Regions from separate parts of the Cellulomonas sp. P5_E12 genome, predicted to be linked through region 2. Evidence: riboswitches for the same ligand, from Rfam matches in the RefSeq annotation. Region 2 holds a riboswitch; each other region holds the start of a gene.
The links. A riboswitch is a leader RNA that binds a small molecule or an ion and turns the genes downstream of it on or off. The one in region 2 is predicted to bind S-adenosylmethionine.

Region 1 (3,243 bases), on a different contig from region 2:
GCCCGCCGCGCCGCCCCTCAACTACGCCGACCCCGACCCTGAGCTGCGCGCGCGGTTCGTCGCCCACCTGGAGTTCCTCGGCGCCGGCCGGACGCCGGCGCCGTTCCGGGACGAGCTGTCCACGGTCCTCGCGCTGCAGGCGGGGACCGCCCGAGCCGGCGACCGCGTGGTCACCGACCCCGCCGTCGAAGGTTCCGACCTCGCCCTGTGGGTGCTCGCGTCGAGCGCGGGGGAGAGCGCGCGCGTGGCCGGCGAGCTGGGCCTGCCGCTGGCCGCGAACTACCACGTGAGCCCGGCGACGGTGCTGGACACCGTCGAGGCGTACCGCGCGGCCTTCGTGCCCGGCGTGCTGGACGAGCCGTACGTCGTCGTCTCGGCCGACGTGCTCGTCGCGGAGACCTCGGAGCGCGCGGCCGAGCTGGGGGACCCGTTCGCGGAGTGGGTGCTCTCGATCCGCAGCGGCGCGGGCGCGATCCCGTACCCGCGGCCCGGCACGACGACGCCGTGGGAGCTGCGCGGCGAGGCGGAGCGCGCGCTGCTGCGCGACCGGATCGACACGCGGATCGTCGGCGACGCGGAGTCGGTGGCGCGCGGCCTCGACGCCCTTGTGCGCGCGACGGGTGCCGACGAGCTGCTGATCACGACGATCACGCACGACCCTGCGGACACGGCCCGCTCGTACGAGCTGCTCGCCCGCGCCTGGGGCCTCGCCGACGACGAGCTCGTGGGCGCCGGCGTGGCCGCGTCCTCCCGCTAGCCCCCACCAAACGTCCGCACTCGATGGGGCCCTGACCCCCGCGAGTGCGGACGTTGTTGCGCCACCCACCAGGACGTCCGCACTCACGCGGGTTCTGGTCCGCACGAGTGCGGACGTAGACGCGAAGAAGGCCCCCGGCATCGAGACGCCGGGGACCTTCTGCGACGGTCAGACGGCCGTGTGGTCGCCGATCCGGTGGTACGTGCGGTCGTGGTAGACGAGCGGGAGGGCGTCGTCGGCGACGGAGTGCGCGAGGGCGCGGACCGAGACCAGGTACGAGCCGCCCACGGGCACCCGCTGCACGACCCGACCCCGCAGCCAGGACACGGCCTCGTCGATCACCGGCTCACCGGTCTCCAGCGCCGACCAGCCGCCGGCCGCGAACCGGTCGATGCCGCTGGTCGCGAACCGCGCGGACACGTCGTCCTGGGCCGACGACAGGAAGCTGATCGCCAGCGTGCGCGCGCGGGACAGGGCGGGCCACGACGACGAGGTCGACGCCAGCGAGAACGCGAGCAGGGGCGGCTCGGCCGACACGGAGATGACCGAGGTCGCCGTGAACCCGACGGGCCGGCCGTCGTCGTCGAGCAGCGTCACCACCGCCACCCCCGCGGGGTGCCGACGGAACACCTCCTTGTAGGCCTGCGGGCTCAGCTGCGGCTCGTCCTGCTCCACGAGGTCGGCGTCCAGCTTGCGCAGGATCTCGGCGGTCATGCGGACAGGGCCGCGACGTCGAGGGCGGCGCGCAGGGGGCCGTACGCGCGCTCGAGCCAGCGGTCGACGACCGGGTCGAGGTCGGCGAGGTCGGCCTCCGTGACGGCGAGCGTCCGGGTGGGGACGGTCGCGCCGAGCTCCACGAGCAGGGGGCGCAGGTGCACCTCGCCGGCGAGCAGGTGCGCCGGGCCGCCGGAGACGACGAGCGGGACGGCGACGACCCCGGCGAGTCCGTCGGGGCCGTAGAGGTCGAGGAACGACTTCAGCAGCCCCGTGTACGTGGCCTTGTAGATCGGCGTCGCGACGACCAGCAGCCGGGCGCCCGACACGGTGGCGAGGGCGGGGTCGAGGAGCGAGCGGTCGGCCGTGAAGAGCTGGTGGCCGATCGTCGCCAGGTCGACCGTGGTGACGTCCGCGCCGTCGGCGAGCCGGTCCGCCACCTGAACGGCAGCGGCGAGGGTGCGCGACCCTGGCCTGGGGTTGCCGACGAGAGCGACGACGTCCTCGTTGCCTGCGGTGCCTTGCTGGTGGACCACGGTGGAGCTCCTTCTCGCTGCACGCTTGCCGCACCGGTCGGTACGGCCGGGTCATCTCCCGGAGCACCCCGTCGTGGAGGGGTTGCTGACCAGCGAGCCGGGGCTTCGCGCTGGTGCTCGTGACCTGGGCGGAGTTGTAGCAAGGGGCGGCCGCCCGGCAAGGGCTTCGGCGGAGAATCCCGAATGACGGACATCGCGCGGGGCGCCCGGAGCGGCAAGGATGCGTGTCGAGGACCTGCGTCCGGCTCCGACCACTGGGTGGGAGGCCCGACGGGGGCCACGACGAACGGGAGTGCATCGTGAAGTACATGCTGCTGATGAACTACTTCATCGAGGGCGTCCCGCCCATCGACACCTGGGCGCCGCAGGACGTGCGGCGCCACATCCAGTTCCAGCACGACCTGGGCGCCGAGCTGGTGGCGAGCGGCGAGTTCGTCGACGGCCGGGGGCTCGCCTGGCCCGACTCCGCGAAGTTCGTCCGGAGCGACGGGGTGTCCGCGCCGGTGATCGTCGACGGGCCGTTCGCCGAGTCGAAGGAGTTCCTCGCGGGCTACTGGACGGTGGACGTCGAGGACGAGGCGCGGGCCATCGCGATCGCCGCGAGGGCGTCGGCCGCACCCGGGCCGGACGGCGTCCCGATCCAGCAGGTGTTCGAGGTCCGCGCGCTGATGGAGGCACCCTCCCCTGCCGAGTGACCGAGCCATCGAGGACCTGCTGCGCGAGCTCGCGCCGCAGGTCCTTGGCGTGCTGGTCCGGCGGTCGGGGGACCTGGCCGACGCGGAGGACGCCCTGCAGGAGGCAATGCTCGCCGCCACGACGCAGTGGCCGGACACGGGCGTGCCCGACAACCCGCACGCGTGGCTCGTCGTCGTCGGGCACCACAAGCTGGTCGACCGCTACCGCAGCGAGGACGCGCGCCGGCGCCGCGAGGAGCTGGTCGCGACGATGGACCAGGGCGTATCCGCGTTCCAGGCCGACGACTCCCTGCTCCTGCTCTTCGGCTGCTGCCACCCCGCGCTCAGCCCGGCGTCGGCGATCGCCCTGACGCTGCGGTCGGTGGGCGGGCTGACGACGGCCGAGATCGCGCGGGCGTTCGTCGTGCCGGAGACGACGATGGCGCAGCGCCTGAGCCGGGCGCGCCGCACGCTGCGGGAGCTGGACGGGCCGTTCCGGATGCCGTCCGCGGCCGAGTACGCCGAGCGTCTCCGCGCCGTGCTGCGGGTGCTGTACCTGATG
Region 2 (3,243 bases):
CACGCCGATGCCGTGCTCGGCGGCGAGGTAGGCCGCGACCAGGCCCGGGTCGTGGTCCGGCACGGTGAACGTGAGGACGCCGACGGGGGCCGCGGAGTCGGGCCAGATGCGCGCGATCTCGACGCCGTCGATGCGCGACAGTCCTTCGACGAGGCGCGCCCGGAGGGCCTCCTCGTGAGCGGCGAGGGCGCCGGCGGGGAGGGCCGCCAGCTGGTCGCACGCCTCGGCCAGGGCGATCGCCCCGAGCACGTTGGGCGAACCCGCCTCGTGCCGTGCGGGCGCCGGCTGCCAGACGGTCCGATCGGTCCGCACGTCGCGCACCGCACCTCCCCCTGCGAGGTACGGAGTGCCCGTGTCCAGCCAGTCGCGGCGGCCGACCAGGGCCCCCGCGCCGAACGGTGCGTACGTCTTGTGGCCCGAGAACGCCACGTAGTCGGCGTCGGTCGCCGCCAGCGAGAAGCCGCGGTGCGGCACCAGCTGGGCGCCGTCGACGGCCACGCGGGCGCCCTCGGCGTGGGCGAGCGCGACGACCTCGTCGATCGGCAGCGCCTCCCCCGTCACGTTGGACGCGCCCGTGATCGTGACCAGCGCGTACGGCTGGCGGGCGAGCTCGGCGCGCAGGGCGTCGAGCGTCGCGGCCACGGTGTCCTTGATGGGCAGGATCGTCGTCCGGTTGCCGTGGCGCTCCGTCGACTGCACCCAGGGCAGCAGGTTGGCGTGGTGCTCGACGTCCAGCACGAGCACGCGACCGCCGTCCGGCACGACGCCGGCCAGGAGGTTGAGCGAGTCCGTGGTGTTGCGGGTGATGATCGCGACGTCGTCGGGACGCGCGTCGACGAACCGCGCGATGGTCTCCCGCGCGGACTCGTACAGCGCGGTGGACACCTGCGACAGGTACCCGGCACCGCGGTGCACGGACGCGTACAGCGGCAGCACCTCGGTCACACGCGTCGCGACGGCCTCGAGCGCGGGGGCGCTGGCGGCGTAGTCGAGGTTGGCGTAGACGCGCTGGGTGCCGTCGACCAGCGGGACGGTGGTGGTGCCGCCGACGACCGGGAGCAGCGCGCTCACCTCGTCGACGGAGGCACACGAGGCGCGCTCGGCGATGATGGTCATGGAAGTCCTCCGACACGTTCCGGGGGGACACCTACGACAGGTGGAACCCCGCGCTTGCCGGGTCCCGGACGGGACGCGGCCAGGTCGTCACCCGGGGCACCCCACCGCGGAGGAGGGTTGCCGGCCAGCGAGCCGGGGCTTGACGCTGGCGCTCATGACCTGCAACGAGGGTCGCGGCAGCCCAAGGCGCCTGTCAACGCACCGCGCGGTTCGTCTCGCCTGCCGGGACACCTTGTCCACTACTTGGAGCGACGGTGCCGCCGCGCGTAGCATCACCGGCACCATCCAGAGCGGCCGAGAGATCTGGCTCGACGACGCCGCAGCAACCCGCGGGCACCTTGTGCCCGGCCGAGGGTGCTACCGCCAGGACCGATGAGACGAGGATCTGCATGAGCTACGCCGGCGACCTGACCCCCCAGCAGGCCTGGGACCTCCTCACGACCGACGAGACCGCTGTGCTCGTCGACGTGCGGACCGACGCCGAGTGGCGCTACGTCGGCATCGCCGACCCCGCCCAGATCGACGGCCGCTCGGCGCTCGTCGAGTGGGTGTCGTACCCGTCGGGACGGCCCAACCCGCAGTTCCTCAAGCAGCTGGCCGACGCCGGCGTCACGGCCGGCCGGCCGGTCGTCTTCCTGTGCCGCTCGGGCGTGCGCTCGGTCGCCGCCGCGCAGGCCGCGACGTCGGCGGGGCTCGGTCCGGCCTACAACGTGCTCGAGGGATTCGAGGGCGACGTCGGCGCGGACGGCCACCGCGGCCACTCCGGCTGGCGTGCCGCCGGTCTGCCCTGGCGGCAGGCGTGAGCCCCCGCCGCGTCCCCGGCCCCGGCGACTGGGACGACCGCCGCACCCCGCGCACCGACCTGCGGCCCGACACCCTCGCCGTGCGCGGCGGGCTGGTGCGCTCGCAGTTCCAGGAGACCTCCGAGGCGCTGTTCCTCACGCAGGGCTACGTCTACGACGCGGCCGCCGAGGCCGAGGCCGCCTTCGCCGGCGAGGCCGACCGGTTCCTCTACTCGCGCTACGGCAACCCCACGGTGTCCACGTTCGAGGAGCGGCTGCGCCTGCTCGAGGGTGCGGAGGCCGCGTACGCCACCGCGTCCGGCATGTCCGCCGTCTTCACGTCCATCGCCGCGATCGTGCAGTCGGGGTCGCGCATCGTGTCTGCGCGGGCGCTCTTCGGGTCCACGGTCGTGATCTTCGAGGAGATCCTGGCCAAGTGGGGCGTGCGCACCGACTACGTCGACGGCCACGACCTGTCGCAGTGGGAGGAGGCGCTGTCGACGCCGGCGGACGTGGTGTTCTTCGAGACGCCGTCCAACCCGATGCAGGACCTGGTCGACATCGCGGCGGTCAGCCGGCTCGCGCACGCCGCGGGCGCGACCGTGATCGTCGACAACGTCTTCGCCACGCCCGTGCTCTCCCGCCCGCTCGAGCTCGGGGCGGATGTCATCGTGTACTCCGCGACCAAGCACATCGACGGGCAGGGGCGCGTGCTCGGCGGCGCGATCCTGGGCACCGACGAGTACGTGCACGGTCCCGTGCAGACGCTCATCCGGAACACCGGGCCGTCGCTGTCGGCGTTCAACGCGTGGGTGCTGCTCAAGGGCCTCGAGACGCTGTCGCTGCGCGTGCGGCACCAGACCGCGTCGGCCCTGCAGGTGGCGACGTGGCTCGAGCAGCAGCCCGGCGTCTCGCTGGTCCGCTACCCGTACCTGCCGTCGCACCCGCAGCACGAGCTCGCGCTCGCGCAGCAGTCCGGCGGGGGCACCGTCGTGACGTTCAACCTCGCGGTGCCCGAGGGTGCGCAGCCCGACGTCGCGAAGAAGGTCACGTTCGGCGTGCTCGACGCGCTGCGGATCGTCGACATCTCGAACAACCTCGGCGACGCCAAGTCGATGGTCACGCACCCCGCGACGACGACGCACCGCAAGCTGGGTCCCGAGGGTCGTGCGGCCGTCGGCATCGCGGAGACGACGGTCCGGCTCTCGGTGGGCCTCGAGGACCCGGCGGACCTGATCGACGACCTCGCGCAGGCGCTCGACACACTCGCCGGCTGACGCCTCCCCGATCGCGTCGGTCCCGCGCGGAACACTGACGGCGTGAGCAACTCGTCGTCGCTGGTGCG
Region 3 (3,243 bases), on a different contig from region 2:
TCGGCCCGCACGACGTAGGCGAGCACGGCGACGGGCACCGTGAACGCGATCGCGAAGGCCCCGGCGCGCAGCAGCGCGCGGCGACGGAGCGGCAGGGGACGCATGCCGGAACGGTAAGTGCGTCGGCGTCGCCGCGCGCGGCGAGCCGCTCAGCCGACGATGGTGACGACCGTCCCGGCGGGTGCCTGCCACAGCAGGTCGAGCACGTCGTCCGCCACCCGGACACAGCCGTTGGAGACTGCCCCCGTGCCGCGCAGCGTGGTCGTGTGGATCGCGGTCGCCGAGGTGCCCGTCACCTTGTCGTAGTCGTCCATCGTCTCGCTCTGCGTCGAGAGCAGCAGGACGCGCGGCGTGGTGGTGCCGGGCTCCAGCCATCGGGTGCCGACGAGGAACCCGGGCACGTGCGGGGTCGGCTTGTCCGGGCTGCCGGTCGCCTTGACGGGGAAGACGCGCGCGGCCGCGCCGTCGTCGACCGTGATCGTCTGCGCGGCGGTGTCGACCTGGACGGTCCAGCTGGTGCCGGCCGCCTCGGTGTCGGCGGCGTCGATCCACGCGCTGCGGTCGTTGACCTGGGTGGTGTCCTGGCTGGGAAGCGCGCCGCGGGTGGCGAGCATGACGCGCAGCCACCGGCCGCGCTGGTCGATCACCGGCAGCGTGGTGCGGACCTGGAGCGTCAGCGCGGGCACGACGCCGACGGCGGCGCCCGCGGGTGCCACGCGTGCGGCGGTGTCGCGCACGACGACGACGGTCTGCCAGCGGCCCAGCGCCGGGTCGTCGTTGGCGCGCTGCGTGAGCCCGTCCGTGCCGGGCAGGCCGGCGACGACGTGCAGGGGGTCGGTGACCGGCAGCGCGGCGAGGTCGGCCGGCGGCGGCGTTGGGACCGCAGGAGCGACGGCCTTGGCCACGGCGACCGGGGCGGCGACCACCACGGGTGCCGGTGGCGCCACGTCTGTCTGGCCCGAGCACGCCCCGGTCAGCACGAGAACCGCGGTCGCGACGAGGGCGCCGACCTTCGTGCGTGCCACGCCCCACCTCCGCCCGAGGACAGCCGACGACGTCCCGAGAAGTCATCGTGCGCCTGCCACGCACGATCCGGCAAAGCGACCGACTGTCGGACATTCCATCTCACGATGTGGTCGGGTGTTTGACGCCCTCGCGGTCCCTGTCTAAATTCCCTACCAATAAGGTCAAGATTTCCAGTGCGAAGCCCCGGCTAGCTGGATGGCAACCCTCCGCATGGTGGGGTGCCCCGGGTGAGGACCTGGTCACGGCGGGATCTGTCCGCCGTCGACAACATGCGAGCCCCGGCAACCGCCGGGACGAAGGGACGGACCATGGACGCGACCGGGGCCACCACCCGTTCGATGCTGACGCGTTCCTGTCCGGCCCTCTGTCGCCGCTGACGCGCTGACCCACCCTCCGCACGCCCCGCGACCGGGGCGTGCGACGCGTACCCCCGAAGCGCCGCTGCGCTCGGCGAGGAGCGCGCGCCCTCTTCCCGCCTGGACGAACGGAACACCCGTGCCTGCCTCGCCCCGCCACGCCCACCTCGGCATCGATCTCAGCGACACCGGCGCTCACGCCGCCGCCTGGCGCGACCACGGTTCCCAGGGCCAGCGGCTGTTCGACGCCGCCCGCCTGCTCGAGCTGGTCGCCGTCGCGCAGCGCGGCGCCCTCGACTTCGTGGTCTTCGACGACGGCTTCGCGCTGCACCCGAGCCGGAACACCGCCCTGCAGGGCCGGCTCGACGCCGCCCTCGTCGCCGCCCGGCTGGCCCCGCGCACCTCGGGGATCGGGCTCGTCTCGACCGTCGGCACCACGCACACCGCGCCGGCGCACGTCGCCAAGGCCATCGCGACCATCGACCACGCGAGCCACGGCCGCGCCGGCTGGCAGGTCGGCTGGGACACCCGGATCGACGACGTGCCGACGGCCGGCCCGCGCTCGACGTCGGTCGAGCAGGCGGCCGTGGCGAGCGCGGCGGAGGCCGTCGGGGTCGTCGAGCGCCACTGGGACCGGTGGGACGACAGCGCGCCGGTCCGTCCCCGGTTCGTTGCGCACGACGGCGTGCACTTCGCGTCGAAGCCGTCGACCGCCGCCGGACGCCCCCCGCAGGGCCGGCCGCCGGTCGTCGTGCGCGCCGACTCCGCCGCCGCCCTCGACCTCGCGGGACGCCACGCCGACGTCGTGCGCGTCCGGGCGACGGGTCCGGACGACGCCGCGCGAGCCCGGCTCCGCGTGCTGGCCGCGGTCGCGGCGGCGGGTCGCGACCCCCGCGACGTGCGAGTCCTGGTCGACGTGCACCTCGTCGCCGGACCGGACCGGGCGAGCGCTGTGGCCCGGCACGAGATGCTTGCCGAGCTCGAGGGCGTCGACACCGGCACCCTGTCGTTCGTCGGCACCACAGCCGGCTTCGCCGAGCTCGTCTCCACCTGGGTGGACGACGAGATCGCCGACGGGTTCGTCGTGCGGCCCGCGTCGGTGCACACGGACCTGCCCGCCCTCGTCGACGGCATCGTCCCGCTGCTCCGCGCCGCCGACCGGTTCCGCGCCGGCTACCCCGGCAGCTCGCTGCGCGACACGCTGGGCCTCCCGATCGCCGCCGCCCGCTACGCCGCGACGGCCTGACATGACGACGACCACGACCAGCGCGCAGCTCACCGTCGCCTCGTTCGGCCTGCTCGACGAGGCCGTGCGCCCGATGCTCGACGAGCTCGCGCACGAGTACTCGTCGCGGTACGGCGACCGGTTCGGCGTCGACGCGCTGCGCGAGGAGCTCGAGCGCTACCCGGCCCACCAGTTCGCGGCGCCGGACGGCGCGCTGATCCTGCTGCTCGAGGACGACGTGGCGGTCGCCGGCGGTGCCTTCCGCCTGCGCGCCGAACCCGAGCTGGGGGACGCCGCGCGGCTGACCCGGCCCGGGACGCGGGACTTCGACGGGCTGCCGACCGTCCGGACCGCCGAGTACAAGCGGATCTGGACCCACTCGGCGCACCGCCGGCGCGGTCTGTCCCGCCGGGTGCTCGCGGAGCTCGAGACCCGCGCCGTCGAGGCCGGCTACGAGCGGCTGTACCTGACCACCGGCCCACGCCAGCCGGAGGCCGCGGCGCTCTACCTGGCCACCGGGTTCACCCCCCTCTTCGACACCGCCGCGGACCCCGAGGACATCGGGCCGCTCGCGTTCGAGAAGTGGCTCTGTACGGACCCGCCCCCGTCCCGTCCGTCCCTCACCGCCTCGGAGTG

Region 1: another riboswitch for S-adenosylmethionine. It lies ahead of ACXJKA_RS10335 (NADPH-dependent FMN reductase); the one in region 2 lies ahead of ACXJKA_RS02300 (rhodanese-like domain-containing protein).
Region 3: another riboswitch for S-adenosylmethionine. It lies ahead of ACXJKA_RS10375 (LLM class flavin-dependent oxidoreductase); the one in region 2 lies ahead of ACXJKA_RS02300 (rhodanese-like domain-containing protein).

Annotation. Positions count from the first base shown of each region.
Region 1 covers NZ_JBFUMP010000010.1:47,518-50,760, reverse strand. Annotated here, with positions in the region: gene ACXJKA_RS10345 (LLM class flavin-dependent oxidoreductase) at 1-757, shown strand, start outside; gene ACXJKA_RS10340 (flavin reductase family protein) at 926-1,471, opposite strand; gene ACXJKA_RS10335 (NADPH-dependent FMN reductase) at 1,468-2,007, opposite strand; SAM riboswitch class IV at 2,024-2,132, opposite strand; gene ACXJKA_RS10330 (YciI family protein) at 2,316-2,702, shown strand; gene ACXJKA_RS10325 (RNA polymerase sigma factor) at 2,692-3,243, shown strand, end outside.
Region 2 covers NZ_JBFUMP010000002.1:191,501-194,743, reverse strand. Annotated here, with positions in the region: gene ACXJKA_RS02305 (aminotransferase class V-fold PLP-dependent enzyme) at 1-1,116, opposite strand, end outside; SAM riboswitch class IV at 1,162-1,276, opposite strand; SAM riboswitch class I at 1,395-1,495, shown strand; gene ACXJKA_RS02300 (rhodanese-like domain-containing protein) at 1,506-1,919, shown strand; gene ACXJKA_RS02295 (O-succinylhomoserine sulfhydrylase) at 1,979-3,175, shown strand; gene ACXJKA_RS02290 (DUF1345 domain-containing protein) at 3,218-3,243, shown strand, end outside.
Region 3 covers NZ_JBFUMP010000010.1:55,328-58,570, reverse strand. Annotated here, with positions in the region: gene ACXJKA_RS10385 (phosphatase PAP2 family protein) at 1-104, opposite strand, end outside; gene ACXJKA_RS10380 (L,D-transpeptidase) at 150-1,025, opposite strand; SAM riboswitch class IV at 1,186-1,303, shown strand; gene ACXJKA_RS10375 (LLM class flavin-dependent oxidoreductase) at 1,522-2,628, shown strand; gene ACXJKA_RS10370 (GNAT family N-acetyltransferase) at 2,630-3,243, shown strand, end outside.